3 regions of the Metabacillus sp. KJ11-3 genome follow, and region 2 is predicted to be linked to each of the others. Evidence: riboswitches for the same ligand, from Rfam matches in the RefSeq annotation. Region 2 holds a riboswitch; each other region holds the start of a gene.
The links. A riboswitch is a leader RNA that binds a small molecule or an ion and turns the genes downstream of it on or off. The one in region 2 is predicted to bind S-adenosylmethionine.
Positions count from the first base shown of each region.

Region 1: it holds a riboswitch for S-adenosylmethionine, as region 2 does, so the genes downstream of both, AC0L8O_RS17835 (methionine biosynthesis PLP-dependent protein) here and mtnK (S-methyl-5-thioribose kinase) in region 2, are expected to answer to the same signal.
Region 3: it holds a riboswitch for S-adenosylmethionine, as region 2 does, so the genes downstream of both, AC0L8O_RS08685 (5-methyltetrahydropteroyltriglutamate--homocysteine S-methyltransferase) here and mtnK (S-methyl-5-thioribose kinase) in region 2, are expected to answer to the same signal.

Region 1 covers NZ_CM147865.1:3,589,341-3,596,139, reverse strand. Annotated here, with positions in the region: gene AC0L8O_RS17860 (DUF3231 family protein) at 1-910, shown strand, start outside; gene AC0L8O_RS17855 (GNAT family N-acetyltransferase) at 929-1,363, opposite strand; gene AC0L8O_RS17850 (YjcG family protein) at 1,364-1,882, opposite strand; partial or broken gene AC0L8O_RS17845 (esterase family protein) at 1,967-2,691, opposite strand; gene AC0L8O_RS17840 (hypothetical protein) at 2,860-3,144, shown strand; SAM riboswitch class I at 3,274-3,413, shown strand; gene AC0L8O_RS17835 (methionine biosynthesis PLP-dependent protein) at 3,769-4,893, shown strand; gene metC (cystathionine beta-lyase) at 4,880-6,067, shown strand; gene AC0L8O_RS17825 (HTH domain-containing protein) at 6,217-6,675, shown strand; gene AC0L8O_RS17820 (IS3 family transposase) at 6,618-6,799, shown strand, end outside.
Region 2 covers NZ_CM147865.1:2,793,326-2,800,124, reverse strand. Annotated here, with positions in the region: gene AC0L8O_RS14245 (PAS domain S-box protein) at 1-1,300, shown strand, start outside; gene AC0L8O_RS14240 (methylated-DNA--[protein]-cysteine S-methyltransferase) at 1,358-1,858, shown strand; gene mtnA (S-methyl-5-thioribose-1-phosphate isomerase) at 2,119-3,168, opposite strand; gene mtnK (S-methyl-5-thioribose kinase) at 3,194-4,396, opposite strand; SAM riboswitch class I at 4,496-4,640, opposite strand; gene AC0L8O_RS14225 (carbon-nitrogen family hydrolase) at 4,784-5,572, opposite strand; gene AC0L8O_RS14220 (aminotransferase class I/II-fold pyridoxal phosphate-dependent enzyme) at 5,675-6,799, shown strand, end outside.
Region 3 covers NZ_CM147865.1:1,641,938-1,648,736, forward strand. Annotated here, with positions in the region: gene zwf (glucose-6-phosphate dehydrogenase) at 1-211, shown strand, start outside; gene gnd (phosphogluconate dehydrogenase (NAD(+)-dependent, decarboxylating)) at 274-1,167, shown strand; partial or broken gene AC0L8O_RS08680 (MFS transporter) at 1,561-2,741, shown strand; SAM riboswitch class I at 2,859-2,961, shown strand; gene AC0L8O_RS08685 (5-methyltetrahydropteroyltriglutamate--homocysteine S-methyltransferase) at 3,078-4,181, shown strand; gene ltrA (group II intron reverse transcriptase/maturase) at 4,723-5,997, shown strand; gene AC0L8O_RS08695 (BH0509 family protein) at 6,096-6,242, opposite strand; gene AC0L8O_RS08700 (TetR/AcrR family transcriptional regulator) at 6,486-6,799, opposite strand, start outside.

The sequences.
Region 1 (6,799 bases), 800 kb from region 2:
TGATATAGAGGAGAGTGAGATAAGAGCAGGGGTTCAACAATCTTATGATATAGCAAATCATAATTTAAATTTTTTAACAGAATTTTTTCGGAAACATAAATATGCAGAACCGGTGGGGTTTACAAATGAAGATTTATATACAAATGCACAAAAACTATACTCCGACACTTTTATCCTTATCTATATTAATCACATGTCAAAGGTTGCCATGCTTGGGTATTCAGGTTGCTTAGCAATGTGTGTACGAGAAGATACAAGACATTTCTTTACGGAGTGTTTGCAAAAGGCGGCAGAATTATATAACTCCACACTTGAAATTGCTGACAAAAAAGGATTTTATGTCAAAGCACCGTACATAGAAGTACCAGAGAACAGTGATTATGTGGAGACGAAAAAATATCTTAGTGGATTAAATCCTTTTTCAGAGAAACGCCCATTAAACGCGATTGAAATTTCTCATTTATACATGAATATCCAAACCAATTCAATCGGCAGTAAATTATGTTTAAGCTTTGGACAGACATCTCAAAACAAGGAAGTACAGGAATATATGATGAGAGGAAGCGAAATTTCAAAAAAACATGTAAAAATCTTTACGAAAACATTGGCTGAAAGTGATATCCTAGCACCTGGTTCTCCGGATGTTTGTGTAAGTGATTCGACATCACAAACTTACTCAGATAAATTAATGATGTTCCAAATGTCATTGCTTAGTGCAGCAGGTTCAGGTAATTACGCAACAGCGGCAGTAGCAAGTCAACGAGCGGATTTGGCAGTAAATTATGAAAGGTTATCTATAGAAATTGCAGACTTTGCAAAAACTGGCGCGGATATTATGATAAATAACAATTGGCTGGAGCAGCCGCCGGGTTTGAAGGATCGCAAAAAGCTTGTAAAGAAGGATAAATAGAAAAAAGCTAACCCAATGTTAGCTTTTTTCTATTTCCTTGATCATCGTCACATGAGGAATACCTGCGTCCATAAACTCATCAGACACAACCTCATAGCCTAACTTCACATAAAAAGGAATTGCATGTGTTTGTGCGTTAAGCTTTAGTTTGCTTACACCTTGCTGTGTTGCAATTTCTTCTAATTTTTCAACAATCATTCGGCCGGCGCCGTTTTTGCGGCTTGTTGATAAAACACAGATTCTTTCAAGTTTGCCTATGCCGTCAACAACTCGCACCCGTCCTGCACCGGCAGGCTTTTGGTTGTCATCATATAGCACGACATGTGTTGCCTCATCTTCAAGTTGATCAATTTCTTCTTCTACTGGAACTTGTTGTTCATCTACAAAAACAGTGTATCGTACTGAAAATGCATCATCTAGTTGTTCTTTTGTTGTGACTTGTTGTATGTTCAATTATTCGCTTTCCTTTCCGAGTAAAAATGTTTCGTAGACAGTCCAAGTACCGTTTTCTAATTGGTATAAAAGGTGAAAACGATCAATAACCTCTTCATGACGAATGTCCAACATTTTAAGATTTCCCAACACATCTGAATGTTCGTCGTCTGATAGTTTTTGACCAATTGTTATATGTGGAACAAATGCATACTCCGGATTGCTATTCAGTGATCCTGTATGCAGCTTTTCATGGAGAGCTTTAAGCTCATCTGTCGGGTCTACTTTTAAATAAATGACGTTATTCACAGGTGAAAAAGAGCTTACCTTCTTAATGGAAATGTGCAAAGGTTTTGTTGCATTAGCGATGTCACGTAACTCTTTTGCGATAGCTTTAATTTCAGTATCATCTGCATCAAATGCTGTTTTTAACGTTAAATGCGGTGGAACTAAAGCGTAATTCGTGTCATATCGTTTACGATATGAATTGGCAAGATCCTGTAGTTTTTTAGATGGAAAAAGGGCAATTCCGTATTTCATGTCATTCCCTCCTAACGAGTCATTGTAATGTTAGTATATCAAATTTTTGAAAATAAACATATGTACGTATGATGTGTCTGAAAATTACTCAAATATTTGCTTGAAAATCGGCGTTAAAGAAGGCTGCCAATACTTCCATGTATGATCGCCATCAAATTCTTCATAGGTGTATGAAAATCCTTTTTTTCAATCGCTTCTGCAAGCTTGCGGTTTGGTGTCACAAAATCAAGGATCTCACCATGAGTTGTTTTTACAGCTGTTTCTTTCTTTCCGATTTGATGATAAACAATTGGACGGGTAGATGAAGTAAAGTTTTCAACTGCTTCCAATACACCATCATTAACAAATGGGGATTGCAAAATAAGTTTACCAAAAATATTTGGATACATTAAGCCTGTCAGCAAGGAAACGGATGCCCCTAAAGAATCCCCGATAAGAGCACGGCCGTAGCCAATTTGGTAGGTTGGAAATTCTTCATCCAAATATGGAACAAGCTCATGTGCAAGAAAACGTATATACTGCTTAACCTTAACTCCATCAGGATGATATTTATCTCGGCGGTCATCGACATCTTTGTATGGAATTCCTACAACAATAACATTCTCAATTTCTTCTTCTTTCATGAGTGCTTCGAGTTGTCTGCCAACCCGGCCCAGCTTGAAATAATCCTGACCATCCTGTGCAATTAACAAACTATACTTATATAAAGGAGAAAAATTTTCCGGAAGATAAATAAGCAATGTTACTTCTTCCTCTAAAGATGCTGAAAAAAAGGAACGCTCCTTTATAATACCTGTTTGTTTACTCATCATTTCCCTCCTTAATGTATATGTTTGAAACCATTTTCTATTTTAACACGCCTGAGTGGATTCATCCTTAAAAATGCAAATAGAAAGATAGAGAAAAAAGGTTTGAAAAAATGGGACAAGGGAATGTACATGGTAAACCTATTAAAAAAGAGTGAAAGGAGAATCACAATGAAAAAACAAGCCTTATCAAAGAGGACAGTGGTTTTATCCGGTGTTGCGCTATCGACAATAGGTGTTACTTCTTATTTATTAAAAGATGAGAAACGAAAAGATAAAATGAATTATGGAATTCAGCGTATAAAAAATAAAGCAAAAATCCTTTTATCTAGGAAAGAACCAGTTATGGAAAAAGCCGGACATCCCGATCCTTATGATATAGAAGATAATTCAATGGTTGCAGAAGGATCTATGTACTCTGTTAATTATTTTAATGAAAAATCGAAATCTAAGTAGAAGCCGACAAAACGTCGGCTTTTTACGTTCGAATAATTATACAAATCAAACTATTACAATAATTGTATTGCATTCTAAACTCGAATCATGTAAAGTAGTAAAAAAAGTAAACCAAACAATTTCATATATTTCTTATCAAGAGAGGCAGAGGGACTGGCCCTATGAAGCCTCAGCAACCGGTTCATAACGAGTGAAGATCTGGTGATTGATATTTATTTTCTTAGAATATACCTATGTTGGTTTTTAAAAGCACCGACAGATGATGAAAAATGAAGCGAACAAAGCGATTTTGTTTGTTCGAAGCATTTTTCATCATCTGTCGCTGGCTTGCATCGCAAGCCGCAAGCATTGCGTGCTTCTAAAAACCCACTTAAACAAATTAAGTAGGTTCTAAGTTCATAAGTAAATATTAAGCTAACAGATTTTACGAAAGATCTTCCACGAGTGCCAAGGTGCTAAATCCAGCAAGCCACACCAGCTTTATGCTTGAGAGATAAGAAGAAGCGCACTCAAAACAACACAGTCTTCTTCTTAACGGGGAAGACTTTTTATTTTGCCTTAGAAGATAAGGAACGCTTTCTCTCATGTCCATAATGATTAATTCAAACTTTAGGAGTGACAAACATGAGCAAACGAATTGAAACGAAATTAGCCCAAATTGGTAACAGAAGTGAAAATGTAACAGGTACTGTAAACCCTCCAGTTTATTTTTCTACAGCATATCGTCATGCAGGGATTGGAGAATCAACAGGGTTTGATTATATACGTACAGGAAATCCAACCAGATTGCTTGTAGAGCAGGCAATTGCTGACTTAGAGCATGGTGATCGGGGATTTGCTTTCAGCTCGGGAATGGCTGCCATCCAAACGATCATGGCTTTATTTCAAAGTGGAGATGAACTAATCGTCTCATCTGATTTATATGGTGGAACATATCGATTATTTGAAAGAGAGTGGAGAAAGTACGGACTATCTTTTCAATACGATGATTTCACAAATCCAGCGGAAACAGAAAAGTTAATCAATGAAAAAACAAAAGCACTATTTATTGAAACACCAACAAATCCATTAATGCAGGAAACAGATATAAAGGAATTAGCAGCAATTGCAAAAAAACATGAGATCTTAGTGATTGTGGATAATACCTTCTATACTCCTGTTCTTCAAACACCAATATTAGTTGGTGCTGATATTGTGATTCACAGTGCAACAAAATATTTAGGCGGACATAATGATGTACTTGCCGGTTTAGTTGTAACCAAAGGGCAGGAACTGAGTGATGAGTTTTTTCAGCACCAAAATGCGATCGGAGCGGTGTTATCTCCATTCGATTCATGGTTATTAATGAGAGGGATGAAAACATTATCTCTTCGTATGAGACAGCACCAGCAAAATGCTCAGCAGGTTGCACAATTTTTAGAGGAGCATCCTGATGTACTCGATGTTCTTTATCCGGGAAAAGGTGGAATGCTTTCTTTCCGTTTGCAGGATGAAGCATGGGTAAATCCATTCCTTAAAAACTTGAAAACCATTTGTTTTGCAGAAAGTTTAGGTGGTATTGAAAGTTTCATTACGTACCCGGCTACCCAAACACATATGGACATACCTGAAGAAATTCGCATTGCAAATGGTGTCTGTAACAAGTTATTGCGTTTTTCAGTAGGTGTTGAGCATGCGGAAGATATTATAGAAGATCTTACACAAGCATTTAAAGCAATGAAGGGAGCTGTAGCAGTTGAGCAATCATAATTGGTCATTTCAAACAAAACTACTTCATAATGAATCAAAGGTGGATCATAGCACAGGATCGGTAAGTGTGCCTATTCACCATTCTTCCACCTTTCATCAATTTAATATTGATGAGTTTGGGAAGTATGATTATGCCCGTTCAGGAAATCCGACACGCGAAGCTTTGGAACAAGCTATCGCAGAATTAGAGGGTGGATCAAGAGGGTTGGCATTTTCTTCAGGAATGGCTGCTATTTCAACAGCATTCTTATTATTATCGCAAGGTGATCACGTATTGGTCACCGAGGATGTATATGGCGGGACATTTCGGATTATTACAGATGTATTAACTCGTTTTGGAATTGAGCATACATTTGTTGATATGACAGATCTTCATCAGGTTGCATCTGAAATTAGACCAAATACGAAAGTGATCTATATGGAAACACCTTCAAATCCGTTGTTAAAGGTAACGGACATTCAAGGTATTGTGAATTTAGCAAAAGCCAATAATTGTTTAACCTTTTTAGATAATACGTTTTTGACACCAGAACTTCAAAGACCATTAGAGCTTGGTGTGGATGTTGTGCTTCATAGTGCAACGAAGTTTTTAGCAGGTCATAGTGATGTACTTGCAGGACTTGCGGTTGTAAAAGACCCTGAGCTTGGGGATCGCTTATATAAACTACAAAATGCATTCGGAGCAGTTCTTGGTGTGCAGGATGCATGGTTAGTTCTTAGAGGGTTAAAAACATTGCATGTAAGATTGCAGCAATCACAAGCTTCCGCATTAAAGATCGCTGAGTTTTTAGCTGACCATCCAAAGGTGGTTGAAGTATACTACCCGGGCTTAAGCTTTCATCCGGGACATGATACACAGCGATATCAAGCAGACGGACCTGGTGCGGTTTTATCATTTAAACTAGCGGATGGAGATGCAGTAAGAACGTTGGTGGAGAATGTTGAGCTTCCTGTTTTCGCTGTAAGCTTAGGAGCGGTTGAATCAATTCTTTCCTATCCGGCAAAAATGTCGCATGCAGCAATGCCGCCAGCTGAACGTGAAAAACGTGGGATTTCTGATGGATTGCTTCGATTAAGTGTAGGGTTAGAAAAGGTGGATGACTTAATTAAGGATTTTGATGCAGCATTGGAGAAGCTTCCGACTGTGAAGAAGAAGGAAAATGTGAATGCATAAGTTAAGAAGAGAGCTAACTTTTTGTAAAATGGACCCTATAAAATAGACAGTTTTAAAAAAGAGGCTTGTCCTTGAATTTTTTACTGACTCTGTTTTGCAGGGTCTTTTTTTTGTTATATTTTAATTATTCAAATAGGTGAGGGTGTAAAATGGGGAAAAACAAATTTTCAGAAGAACAACAAAAACAGCTACTGTCCAATCCTTTCATCGAAAAAGTAAGTGATTCAAGTATATCTTACACAAAAGAATTTAAAGAACGATTTTATCAGGAATACCAATCTGGAAAAGGACCATCGGCTATTCTGCGTGATATGGAAATTGATCCTACTCTTTTAGGGAAAAGAAGAAAGGACAGTCTAGTTCAAAGAGTTAAAGATTATGCAGAACGAATAGATGGCTATCAAGACATGAGAGGTAAAAATTCTGGTCGTCATTCCATTAAGGAATTATCAAATACGGATCGAATAAAACGTTTGGAACATCAAATAAGGTACCTAAAACAAGAGAATGAATTTCTAAAAAAAACAGAATTTCTAGACAGACAGGCAGAATGGAAGGAAAACCAGAAGCAACGCCAGAAGAAAAATTCAGACTCATCGAAGAAATGACTCTGAGAGATAATAATGAGCTTAATATCAATTGGCTTTGTGAAATGGCAGGTGTGTCTAGAAGTGGTTATTACAACTGGCTTAAGTCCGCAGATAAACGCAGAAATAAAGATGAGCAGGATAA
Region 2 (6,799 bases):
AAAGGTAAATCAAGCCGCAAGCAGAACGTTTGAATTAAGTGAGACAGAGCTTGTACAAAGAAATATTTTAGATTTTGTGGATCAGAGTTCAGTAAGCTTTCAACGAGTGAAAAAAGAATATTTTCAAACAGGTGCCATAAGAGAAGAGTTGCTTTTTCACATGCCGAACGGTCAAAATAAAGAACTTGAGTTCACCTCAAAAATGGACATTTTAGATGGCCATCATTTAACAATCTTTCGGAATGTTAGTGAAAGAAAAAGAATGGAAAAAGTCTTAAGAGAAAGTGAGCATAAATTTAGGAATATATTTAATGCATCTATGGACGGTATCATCCTTTTTAATAAAAATTATGAAATTATTGAAGCAAATCCTGCTGCAAGGAAAATTTTGAATCTATCTTCAAGTGATATAAAGTCGTATAAAATTTGTGATATTCTTTTTTCGAAGATGGCTGATCTTTATCAGGAGGAAGAATTAGATTTTTACGAGGCCAAAACACAGGAGACCATTTACACTCTTTCTAATGGTGCAGAGAAAATTTTAGAGATTTCTTTAAAACATCATATAAATGAAGATATGAATCTAGCGGTATTTCGAGACGTAACAGAAAAGAGAGAATTAGAGGAGCAATTGCGGAAATCCGATACATTAAATGTTGTTGGAGAACTGGCAGCTGGAATTGCCCATGAGATACGAAATCCAATGACAGCATTAAAAGGTTTTATTCAGCTCTTAGAGGGAAGTGTGAAGGATGATTTTTCTATGTATTTTAATGTGATCACATCAGAGTTGAGTAGAATTGAATCGATTATTACTGAGTTTCTTATTTTAGCTAGGCCGCAAGCAATTAAATTCTCTGAGAAAGATCTCAGTATCATCATGAAGGAAACAACTGAATTATTGAACGCTCAAGCCATTCTAGTCAATGTTCAGATGATCCTTGATATCGAAGACAATCTTCCGCTAATTTATTGTGAACCAAATCAATTAAAACAAGTTTTTATCAATGTGTTAAAAAATGCAATTGAAGTTATGCCGAATGGCGGTCAAATTGACGTGAAAATAAAACAAAAAGATCAAGATAATCTTCTAGTATCTATTACAGACAGAGGTTCAGGTATTTCTGAAGATAAAATCAAACGGTTAGGGCAGCCTTTTTATACAACGAAGGAGAGAGGAACCGGTCTTGGTCTAATGGTTAGTTATAAAATTATTGAAGAGCATCAGGGACAAGTGGTTGTAGAAAGTGAAGAAGGGAAAGGCACAACTTTTCATATTATGTTACCTATTAGACAATAGAATAATAGGTTATTTTATGGTAAACGAAAAAGCTTGAGAAAAATGAGGGTTTTATTTATGTATTATTATCGATTATTGGAATCACCATTAGGAACATTAACGATTGTCTCAAAAAAAGACAAGCTAACAAACTTGTTTTTAACAACAGAACTATTTGATTCGTTTCGATTGGGAAAAGAGATTGTTCATGATCATGAACATAAATGTGATGTTCTGGAGAGTGCCATTCAACAATTACATGAGTATTTTCATGGAGAACGAAAAGAATTTGACATACCTATGGAACTAAATGGAACTGACTTTCAAAAAAAGATTTGGGGAAGATTAAGAGACATCCCTTTTGGAAAGGTATACAGCTATCAGGATATAGCAGTAGCTATTGGACAAAAAAATGCTGTACGAGCAATTGGTCAGGCTAATAAAGCAAATAAACTTCCAATCTTTATTCCATGTCACAGAGTAATAGGTAAGAACAAAAAACTTACTGGTTATGCGGGGACGAAAATCGAGTTGAAAGCAACCCTATTAACACATGAAAAAATTACATTTAAAGAGTAATTCATAACTTGTCACACTTTTGACTTTGTAACATATTATTTCATTAAGAGAAAAAAGTTGCGTAAGGTAAAGAAAGGGGCAAGGTAAATGTGGGCACAAAAGAAACGGTCTAAAAAAGTGTATTTTTATTCTGTTTTGTTATCAAAATTACACATTTTATCAGAACAGGAAAAAAACACACTTCTTCAAAAAAAGAATTAGTTAATAAAAAGAACAAAGTAATCACGATGTGAAAACTTTGTTCTTTTATTAATTACTTATTAATTAAATAAAGAAGAAATTGCTTCCTTTAAATCACCAGTTAAAATGCCCTTTTCCGTAATAATCCCTGCGATTAATTCATTCGGTGTTACATCGAATGCAGGATTAAACACTTTAACACCATCAGGTGCTACTTGAACACCATGAATATGTGTGATTTCTTCTGAATGACGTTCTTCAATCGGTATTTGATTTCCATCTGTAATCGCAGGATCAAATGTAGATAATGGTGCTGCAACATAAAATGGAATGTTGAAGGCACTAGCTAAAAGCGCTAGATTAAAAGTTCCTATTTTATTTGCAGTATCACCATTTGCGGCGATTCGATCAGCACCAACAATGATAGCGGTGATGTTTTTTGATTTAATGGTATGTGCTGCCATATTATCAGTAATTAATGTTACATCAACACCTGCTTGCATCAGTTCCCATGTTGTAAGACGTGCTCCTTGCAGAACTGGTCTTGTTTCACAGGCATAGACACTTAAGTTTATATTTTTTTCTTTGGCAAGATAAAAAGGTGCTAGAGCTGTTCCGTATTTAGCTGTTGCTATAGAACCGGCATTGCAGATTGTCATAATCCGATCACCGTCTTTAAAAACAGAAAGAGCATGTTCTCCAATTGATTGGCACACTTTTTCATCTTCCGCTTCAATAGCTTTTGCTTCATTTAAGATTGTTGTCTTTGCTTCATCTATGTTTGTCACTTCTTTTATACTGTTCATTAATCGATCTAATGCCCAGAATAAGTTAACAGCTGTTGGTCTTGAACTTGCCAGATAATCACGATGTTTTTTCAGATTGTTTAGAAAGGCTTCATAAGTTTGTGAAGTTTCCTGGTTAGCCGCTAATGCTAAACCATAAGCGGCAGTTATACCAATTGCAGGAGCTCCTCTTACTTTTAATGATTGGATAGCTTCCCAAACATCCTCGACTGTTCTCAGTTCGAGATACTCAGTGACTTGAGGGATCTTTTGTTGATTTAATAAAGAAATATACTCTTCCTTCCAGATGACAGAACGAGGTATAACGAAATTTTGTGTTGGCATTTTGTAAAACTCCTTTTGCAATTCTTTAGTTGACTGTTACAGCAGTTTGCTTTACATATTCTTTAAATTGTTGTGGTGATGTAATTGATTTTCTGTTTTTGATTAACTCGATTCCCAAAGATAAAGCAACTTGCTTTGTTGCAATTCTTCTTTCAAAGGGTTCAATTGTATCTAAGTCTGCAACATGTGCCAATCCGATTGTACGACGAATAATTTCACAGCCGGCAAACCCGACAGCTTCTTCAAAGATTTCAGTTAAAACATGCTCCAAATAGCCATCGACTTTTGCGAAAATCTCGAGTGCATCTTTGTTCCATGCATTGGAAAATTCAGTTACAAACACATCCCATGTCGTTTCAATATGGTTATAGATGACGCCTTGATGTTCGGGATTACGAGCCAATACATTAAAGAGAAGGTTTGCAAATACTTGCCCAACATCGAAACCAATAGGTCCAAAATAGGCGAACTCAGGATCGATGACTTTTGTCTCGTTTTCATCAGCAAAAATACTACCTGTATGTAGGTCACCATGAACGAGTGCTTCGGCCTTGGTAAGGAATAGCTGTTTTAACTTTGCTGTTTCTAGTTTTAACGCTTGATCTTTCCAGATTTTTTCTACATCTTGTTGCAGCTCCTGCTCATAATCATTTGTGTCATGATTAAAGAAAGGATCTGTAAAGACAAGATCTTCTGTAATTTTACAAAGGTCAGGGTTAATAAATTGTTTAACCAATGTTTTTTTATAATGCTGGTTTAGACCGTAATCAGATGTATAAAATAATGTTTTAGCTAAAAACTCTCCGATATGTTTGGATAAAAGTGGTAAATCGTTACCTTCAATTAAAGCTGCTCTTGCAATTTGTAAATGTGAAAGATCTTCCATGATCGTAATCGCAAGTGCTTCATCTGAATAAAACACTTTAGGTACATATTGAGGAACAAATTCCGCTTGCTTTAAAAGAGCATTTGTTTCAATTCTTGAACGATCTAAAGTTAATGGCCAACTTTCTCCAACGACCTTTGCATAGGGTAAAGCCTGTTTAATAATGATGCTATCACCAGATTCAATGTTTTTCACTTTAAATACAAGGTTTAAATTCCCGTCACCAATTTCATTACAAGTTAATTGACTGTTCTCTTCAAAAAGCTGAAGCTTTTTTGCTAAAGCGATTGCTCCGTTTTCATTTAATGGTTCATATGCAGATGATTTTTTGTTTGCACACATTTGAATGACCTCCAAGTAATAATTGTGTTGGAGGCTTTTCTGAAAAATAAGAAAAGCCCCTTTCCAGATTGAAAGAGGCTTGAAGTCGTCGCTTCGCACCTCTCATCTTTCAGAAAGTTTCCCTTCTGATGGAATTAGCACCGTGCCCTACTGGTAGTTGCCCAGATTTATTTCATGAAAATGAAATATGGTCGGTTGCTGCGGCGTCATTGGGCCAAGTCCCTCTGCCAACTCTTGATAAGAGATTATTATAAAAATAATAGATTCATTTAATTGTTTTTAGGTATAAATGCTTTTAGCAAAATATAACGCTTGATTAGCATATTATCAATGTTCATAAGATTTTGTCAACAGTAAATCTAAAGAATTGCCTAAATATTTGTAAATTTAACGATAATAATTTGGGAGACGGTCATCGAAAATAGGGATTTGACTGCGAACTTGTTTCACCATGTTGATGTCCAGTTCAGCTGAGATTAAACCTGGATTTTCATCTGCTTCAGCTAAGATATTTCCCCATGGGTCAATAATAAGTGAATGTCCTGCAAATTCATTATCTGGGTCACTTCCTGCCCGATTGCATGCTACTACATAGCATTGATTTTCTATTGCTCTGCTGAGCAGCAGCGTTTTCCAATGGTGAAGACGAGGCATTGGCCACTCTGCTACAACGAATAATACCTCTGCTCCCATTGTGGTATGCGCACGAATCCATTCTGGAAAACGAATATCATAACAAATGACTCCAGCACCTTTCATGCCGTCAAGGTCGAATAGTCCTTTTTCCTTTCCAGCAGTAAGGTAGTGATGTTCATTCATAAGCTTAAATAGATGAAGTTTGCTATATTCATGGATAAGCTGCCCATTATTATCCACAATGAACATCGTATTTGTAACATGCTTGTCACTCTTTTTTGCGATGGATCCACCGATGATGTGTATGGTATATTTTTTTGCAAGCTTTTGCAAAAATGAGCATGTTTTTTCTCCATTTTCATCAGAGATTTCATCTAAGCGAGTTAGATCATATCCAGTTGTCCATAGCTCTGGTAGAACGACGATTGTTGAATCTTCTTGTTGAACAGCTTGTGCAATCTTTTCTTCTACTTGTTGATAATTAAAGTCTGGATCACCGAATTTAATGTCTAATTGAATACATGTAATGATAGATTTCATTTTGTTCACACTTTCATTATAAAATTTTTACTTTACAAGTTGTTACTAACAATATATGATTTGTGACTAGAATTTCAAGAATTTTTTGAGTAGGTGCTAAAAATGAAAATATATAAGCAATCAGAATTATTAACTTCATTACCAACGCAGTTTTTTGCAAGTCTTGTTGAAAAAGTTAACGATATTATGGAACAAGGACATGATGTGATTAATTTAGGGCAGGGAAATCCTGATCAGCCAACACCGGCACATATCGTAGAAGCGATGGAAAAGGCAGTGCAGAATCCTAATTACCACAAGTATTCTCCGTTTCGGGGTCAGACCTTCTTAAAGGAAGCCGTCTCTCTTTTTTACAAGAGAGAGTATGGAGTGGATGTTGATCCGCAATCAGAGGTGGCCATTCTTTTTGGAGGAAAAGCAGGGTTAGTTGAGGTTCCTCAATGTCTTCTCAATCCGGGGGATGTTGTGCTTGTACCAGATCCAGGTTATCCTGATTACTGGTCAGGTGTAGAATTAGCTCGGGCAAAAATGGAAGTAATGCCTTTGTTGGAGGAAAATAAGTTTTTACCGGATTATAAAAGTTTGCCAAAAGATGTCGTAAAACAAGCAAAATTAATGTTCATTAACTATCCGAATAATCCCACTGGAGCAACAGCATCAGCAGAATTTTTCGAAGAGACTGTTCAGTTTGCAGATGACCATAATATTTGTGTTGTTCATGATTTTGCATATGGTGCGATTGGCTTTGATGGGAAAAAACCGAAAAGTTTCCTACAAACAAAGGGTGCGAAAGAAGTTGGAATTGAAATATACACATTTTCTAAAACATTTAATATGGCCGGTTGGAGGGTTGGATTTGCAGTAGGTAACCCATCTGTTATTGAGGCGATAAACTTGCTGCAGGACCATATGTATGTAAGTGTATTTAGTGCAATCCAAGAAGCGGCTGCACATGCTTTATTAAGTCCGCAAACATGTGTAGAAGAATTAAATGAATTATATGAGTCTAGACGAAATGCATTAATAGAAGCATGCCTTGATATCGGGTGGAAAGTAACCGCACCAGCTGGATCGTTTTTTGCATGGCTACCTGTACCAAAACAATTTGAATCTTCTCAAGAATTTTCGGATTTTTTGCTTGAGAATGCCCATGTTGTTGTAGCACCAGGTGTTGGATTTGGAGAGTATGGTGAAGGGTATGTGAGGGTTGGTTTACTTACATCTGAA
Region 3 (6,799 bases), 1.2 Mb from region 2:
TTTCGCTCATTGGAAAGAAGTTGAATTATCTTGGCAGCTGGTTCAACCGATCCTAGAAGCTTTTAAGGAAAATGTAGTCCCACTACATGAATACCCATCGGGATCATATGGTCCAAACGCCGCTCACATATTACTTGAAGAAGACGGATTCTTTTGGTGGTCAATTGACAATAAAAACGAAAAAGAAGATATAGCTGAAAATGGAGAATAGATAGTGCCAGCAGACGAACATTTTGGTACAGATCATAAACTAGATCAGTAGGAGTGATTTTGATGAAAGTTGGATTAATTGGTTTAGGAAAAATGGGGCTAAATATTAGCAGAAACTTAATTGATCACCATCATGAGGTTGTTGCGTTTGATATTAATGAACAAGCAATCGAAGAAATTAAACAATATGGTGCACATGGAACGACAAATTTAAATGAATTGGTACAATCACTAGATCACCCAAGAATTGTCTGGATCATGGTCCCGCATAAAGTCGTTGATCAAGTGATTCAGGACATAAAGCCATTGCTATCTGACGGAGATATTGTCATTGAGGCGGGAAATTCCCATTACAAAGAGTCAATGCGCAGATATGAAGAGTTTAAAAAAGTTGGTGTTAGCTACCTTGATGTTGGTACATCAGGAGGAATGGAGGGTGCCCGCAATGGTGCCAACTACATGATTGGTGGAGACCAAGAAGCATGGAAAATCGTGGAACCGATCTTCCGGGATACATCTGTTGAAAAAGGATATGTGTATACAGGTAAATCAGGGAGTGGTCACTATTTAAAAATGGTTCACAACGGGATTGAATATGGAATGATGGCAGCAATTGGTGAAGGTTTCGAGGTTCTGGAAAAAAGCCAATTTGATTATGATTATGAACAAGTAGCAAGAGTGTGGAGTAATGGGTCAGTTATTCGCTCGTGGTTAATGGAATTAACTGAGAACGCTTTTGCTAAAGATGCGAAGTTGGATGGAATTAAAGGGATTATGCACTCATCCGGTGAAGGAAAGTGGACAGTAGAGGAGGCATTAGATCTCCAGGCAGCAACACCTGTTATTGCTCTTTCATTAATGATGAGATACCGTTCCCTTGAAACCGATACGTTTACTGGTAAAGTTGTTGCAGCTTTAAGAAATGAGTTTGGTGGACATGCAGTAGAAAAGAAGTAGATGGTAAAAGCTTCATATCTTCTCTAGGTGGAAGGCCAAACATGCGGATATATTCACGGCTGAATTGTGAAGAAATAAGAAGGAATATCAGTAAGGGAAACACCATTTTGATCTGTCTTTCGTTTAATGATGGTGGCAAGTTAAGTCTGTTGCAAATACATTTGTTCAGACATTTGCCATTCTCCTCTCTCATATCAAGGATTAATATCTCACTTATTTTGTGCAGTAGTTTAAAGAAATCCGTAAGATAGTGTGAGAGGATTAGGCAAACATTTGATAGGAATGAGATATCAGGAATGTTACCATTTGTTGCATAATGACTATAAACACGTTTCCCTAAAGAGGAAAAAACATTAATCTCCGTTAACGAATCCCTATAAAGGAGGAAAAAAAGTGGAACGATTATGGACGAAGTCATATATCAAAATGCTGATAAGCATGCTGTTTTTGTTTACCGCATTTTATATGTTGTATCCTACACTTCCTTTGTTCATTAAAGAGATAGGTGGTAATGAATCACAGGTCGGACTTGTGATGGGCGCGTTTATGCTTTCTGCGGTTATTTTTCGTCCAATTGTAGGTGGTCTGCTGGACCGGTTCGGAAGACTGCCGTTTATACTATGTGGTTTACTTCTTTTTTCTATATCAATGTATCTTTATAACTGGGTTGGTGGAATTGTTGTGTTGATGGGACTGAGAATTTTACATGGGATGAGCTGGGCCGTTTCCACAACTTCAATTCTTACAGCGATCACGGATTTGATTCCATCAGGCCGCAGAGGTGAAGGGTTAGGTTGGTCTGGTATGGCTATGACACTTGCGATGGCCATCGGTCCGATGTTTGGAATTTGGGTTTCGGAAAACCTTTCCTATCATTCTTTATTTCTATTCGCTTTTAGTCTGTCGGTTATTGCCATTCTCTTAATCTTAGGAGCAAAAGTGCCTTTTCAAGTGCAATCAAGCTCAAGGAAAATGGAATTCTTCGAAAAATCTGTTCTACCTGTCACGATTACCGTCTTTTTTTTATTTATCGCATATGGAGGAGTCACCACATTCGTCCCATTGTTTGCTGCTTCCATTAACGTAAATTCAGGAACATTTTTTCTCGTTTATGCTGTCACTCTTGTTCTATTTCGACCGATTGCCGGAAAGCTATCAGATCGATATGGAGAATCATTTGTCATAGGTCCGCTCTCATCATTACAATAATCGCACTGGCTGTTTTAGGGTTTTCAAAGGGATTGTTTGGTGTTCTTTTAGCCGCAATATTTTACGGAATTGGATTTGGTGCTACTCAACCTGCTTTACAAGCCGCCACCATTCGCCTTGTTCATCCAGATCGAACCGGGGTAGCAAATGCTTCTTTTACAACGGCGACTGATTTGGGAATTGGCCTAGGTGCCATGATGTTGGGCTGGGTTTCTCAACATACAAGCTATCAAATATTGTTTATAGTAAGTGCTGTGGCTGTCTGTTTATCAATGATCATGTTTCATCTTTTAGTAAAACAATTGTTAGTAAGCAACAGTCTACATAAAGTGAAAGCGTCTCCTTTTCCAAGCAAAACAGGCTGATAGGGAGTTAAAGAATAGGGAGAAAAAAGTCGGATTTTGGAAAATTACGCCTCAAACGATTGACAGTGGATGAATAATAACTGTATAGTAAGGATAATAACTTAATATTTTGATATTTTCTTATCAAGAGAGGTGGAGGGACTGGCCCTTTGAAACCTCGGCAGCGGACTTTCAAAAGTACTGTGCCAATTCCAGTAGCGTGAGGCTATAGAGATAAGAGGAGCAAGGTATAATGATGCTAACTGAACCCCTCTTCTTATTTTTGGAAGAGGGTTTTTTGTGTTAACAGAAAGTTATGCTACAGGTACTAATACCCCCAAAAGGAGAGAAATAGATATGACAAAAACATTAGTAAAAGCGCCATTTAGAGCAGATCACGTAGGAAGTTTGTTGCGACCTGAGAGAATTCATCATGCAAGAAAGGATTTTCAAGAAGGAACAATTACTGCTCAACAATTACATACGATTGAAACAGAAGAAATTAAAAAAATTGTGGACAAGCAAATTGAAGTAGGGTTGCAAGCAGTAACAGATGGAGAATTCCGCCGCAGATTTTGGCATACAGACTTTTTAGAACATTTACATGGTGTTGAAGGGTATGTACCTGGACATGGTTTCAAATTTAATGGAGAAGAAACCGAAAGATATGATGTACAAGTAACGGGGAAAATCTCCTTTAATCAGGACCATCCACATGTAAAAGAGTTCATTGAATTTAAGGAAATCGTTGGAGACCGAGCTGTTGCAAAACAAACGATTCCTAGTCCAAACCAATTATTTAATGCCGGGATCCGTAATCTGGATATTTACCCAGACATTGAAGAATACACAAATGATGTGATCCAAACTTACCGTGATGCTATAAAAGCTTTTTATGATGCAGGATGCCGTTATCTGCAACTTGACGATGTATACATTGCCGGGCTAAACGCACCGGAAATTCCATTTAATGATAGTGGTTATTCCCGTGAACAATTAATTGACTTAGCATTACGTGTGGCAAATGGTGTATTAGAAGATAAACCGGAAGACCTTATTATCACAACGCATCTTTGTCGTGGAAATTATCGTTCTACCTGGGCATTTGAAGGCAGTTATGCTAAAATCGCGCCAACATTATTTGCAAAAGAAAAAGTAAACGGGTTTTTCTTAGAATATGATGATGACCGTTCTGGAGATTTTGCACCATTAGAACACATACCAAATGGTGGACCACAAGTTGTTCTCGGTGTATTTACCTCAAAGCATGGTAAGTTAGAAGATAAAGAAAACATTAAAGCACGTGTGGAAGAAGCAACAAAATATGTACCACTAGAGCAAATCTGTATCAGCCCACAATGTGGTTTTGCTTCCACACATCATGGAAATATCCTAACGGAAGAGGAACAATGGGAGAAGCTAAAATATATCGTTGACATATCTAAAGAAATATGGGGATAAACACAAAAGCGAACATCATCATAGATGTTCGCTTTCTTTTAGTGTGCCAGGCATGGCAACTATCTAGGTGGTGAAAGTCTACTGTGGGGGTACACATCGACCAACCACTAAGGAAGCGCAAGGTACTTATCGTGAGATAAGGGCTGGAGGAAGCGTGGAATAAAATCTTGGCTCGACGAACAGAAATCTGATACTAAGGCTTTACAAAGGGATAAGACTCCTAAACAAGTTAAAGTCCAAAAGATGTGCGTAACTTTGTAAAGTAGATCAGGCGAGTAAAAGAGGAAAGATGGTTGTCTTACCCTGGGAGATCTTGCGGATGTACAAAGGGTACAGTCGAAAAAGGTTAGCCGCAAGAAGTCAGCAGAAGCCATAGTAGTGAAGTAATTTCATGAAGGGCTGAACAATTTATAGTGTTTCAACACCACGAATGCGTAAGTGACATACTCCGAATGTGTTAATGGTGAAAGTATGAGCGTACCTCAAAGGATAACCAAAATGGAGCTATCACTTACTACGTGAGAGGAAAGGAGAAACGAGTGTGGAACTTTTAGAACAAATTCTAAGTAATCAAAATATGAATGAAGCCTACTTGCGTGTATATAAAAACAAAGGTGCTAGTGGGGTCGATGGAATAACGGTCAATGAACTGAAACAATATCTGAGAGAGAACAAGGATGAGCTACGTCAGCGCATCAGAACAAGAAAGTACCAACCACAAGCTGCCTTAAGAGTGGAGATCCCAAAAGAAAATGGTAAGATGCGCAAATTGGGAATACCAACAGTAGTGGATAGGGTAGTTCAACAAGCCATTCATCAAGTTCTCAGTCCAATATTTGAAAAGCAATTCAGTGAATTCAGTTATGGCTTTAGACCAAAAAGAAGTTGTGAGATGGCAATTATTAAAAGCTTGGAATTTCTAAATGATGGATACGATTGGATTGTGGATATTGACCTTGAAAGATTTTTCGATACAGTTCATCACGATAAACTCATGCGGATCATCTCTAATACAATAGATGATGGAGATGTCATTTCCCTAATAAGGAAATATCTTGTCAGTGGAGTTATGGTGAATGGGAAATATGAAGAAACACCAGTTGGAACTCCGCAAGGAGGAAACCTAAGCCCACTGCTTAGTAATATTATGTTGAACGAACTTGATAAGGAGCTAGAAAGTAGAGGACTCCAATTCGTGAGATACGCTGATGATGCCCTAATCTTCGTGAAGAGTGAGAAAGCAGCGAATAGAGTGATGGAATCAATTGTGAGATTTATAGAAAATAAATTAGGGTTAATAGTCAATGGAGAAAAGAGTAAAATCTCCCGTCCAAAAGATTTGAAATTCTTAGGATTTGGATATTATTACGATTTTAAGAATGAGAAATACCAAGTAAAACCCCATTCAACGTCAATACAAAAATTTCAAAGGAAGCTTCGAAAATTAACAAAGCGAAATTGGAGTGTTTCGCTAGACTACCGAACCTTAAAACTAAAACAAGTCATACTTGGGTGGGTTAACTACTTTAGAATCTCGAATATGAAAAAAGCAATGACTGAGATAGATAAGAAGCTTCGCTCCAGAATTAGAGTCATCATATGGAAGCAATGGAAGGTATCGAAGAAACGAATCAAATCGCTTATCCAATTAGGAATCCCTGAGGGAGAGGCGAAGGGATTAACCTTCTGTCGAAGAGGTTATCGATACATCGGTTTATCGAAAGTTGTTCAAAGAGCAATCTCAAACAAAAGACTAAAGCAGAGGGGTCTTCCCTCTGCTTTAGATCATTATCTAAAAGTACACACTGTAATATAAATTGAACCGCCGTATACGGAACCGTACGTACGGTGGTGTGAGAGGGGCGAAAATAATTAGATTATTTTCCCTCTACTCGATTATTGATCGTTTACTATTTACATATAATCGTAAACAGAATCCTCAAAATAGAGCCAGTGGTAATATTCAATTTGCGCATCTGACATTTCAGAAATTTGTTTTTCATTAAATTTTTGCTTATCCAATAATTTATTTACTTTATAATCTCTGGCTACTTTGCTCATTTTTAAATCCTCCTTATGTATAAACCAAGAATAAATCTTTTGTTGTTATTATATTGTAATCGCTTTCCTTAACTTCTTGTACTTATTATATATCTCAAACTGAGATAAAACAAATATCAATTTGATATGATTTTGCGAAAACTAATATAGAATTGTTATTTATACATAGAATGATTGTTTTATATAAAAATCAAGCCAGAGATTTCAAGGAATGTTTAGGGAAATACGAACCGGTGAAACGCGCTATTTTCCATAGAGTCCGTATTTAATGACATGATTAATGAGTTCAGCCATTTCTTTTGGTGATTTGTCCATTCCGTTATTTAGCCAGGATTTCGTTGCGTATATACTTCCACTTATAATAAACGTACTTATATACATTGAGAGTTCTTCACTGAGTTGTTTTTCAGCCTTCCAATGATTCATAAAGAAATCTTGAGCGAAAACCATTACTTTTTTTTGAAATGTCGTATCTCTATTTTCGTTAAGGAGTGTTTGGCACACTTTGTGCTTTGAAGCAAAGTATTCTAGTAGCTTTTCGATCATCTGAAGATCAT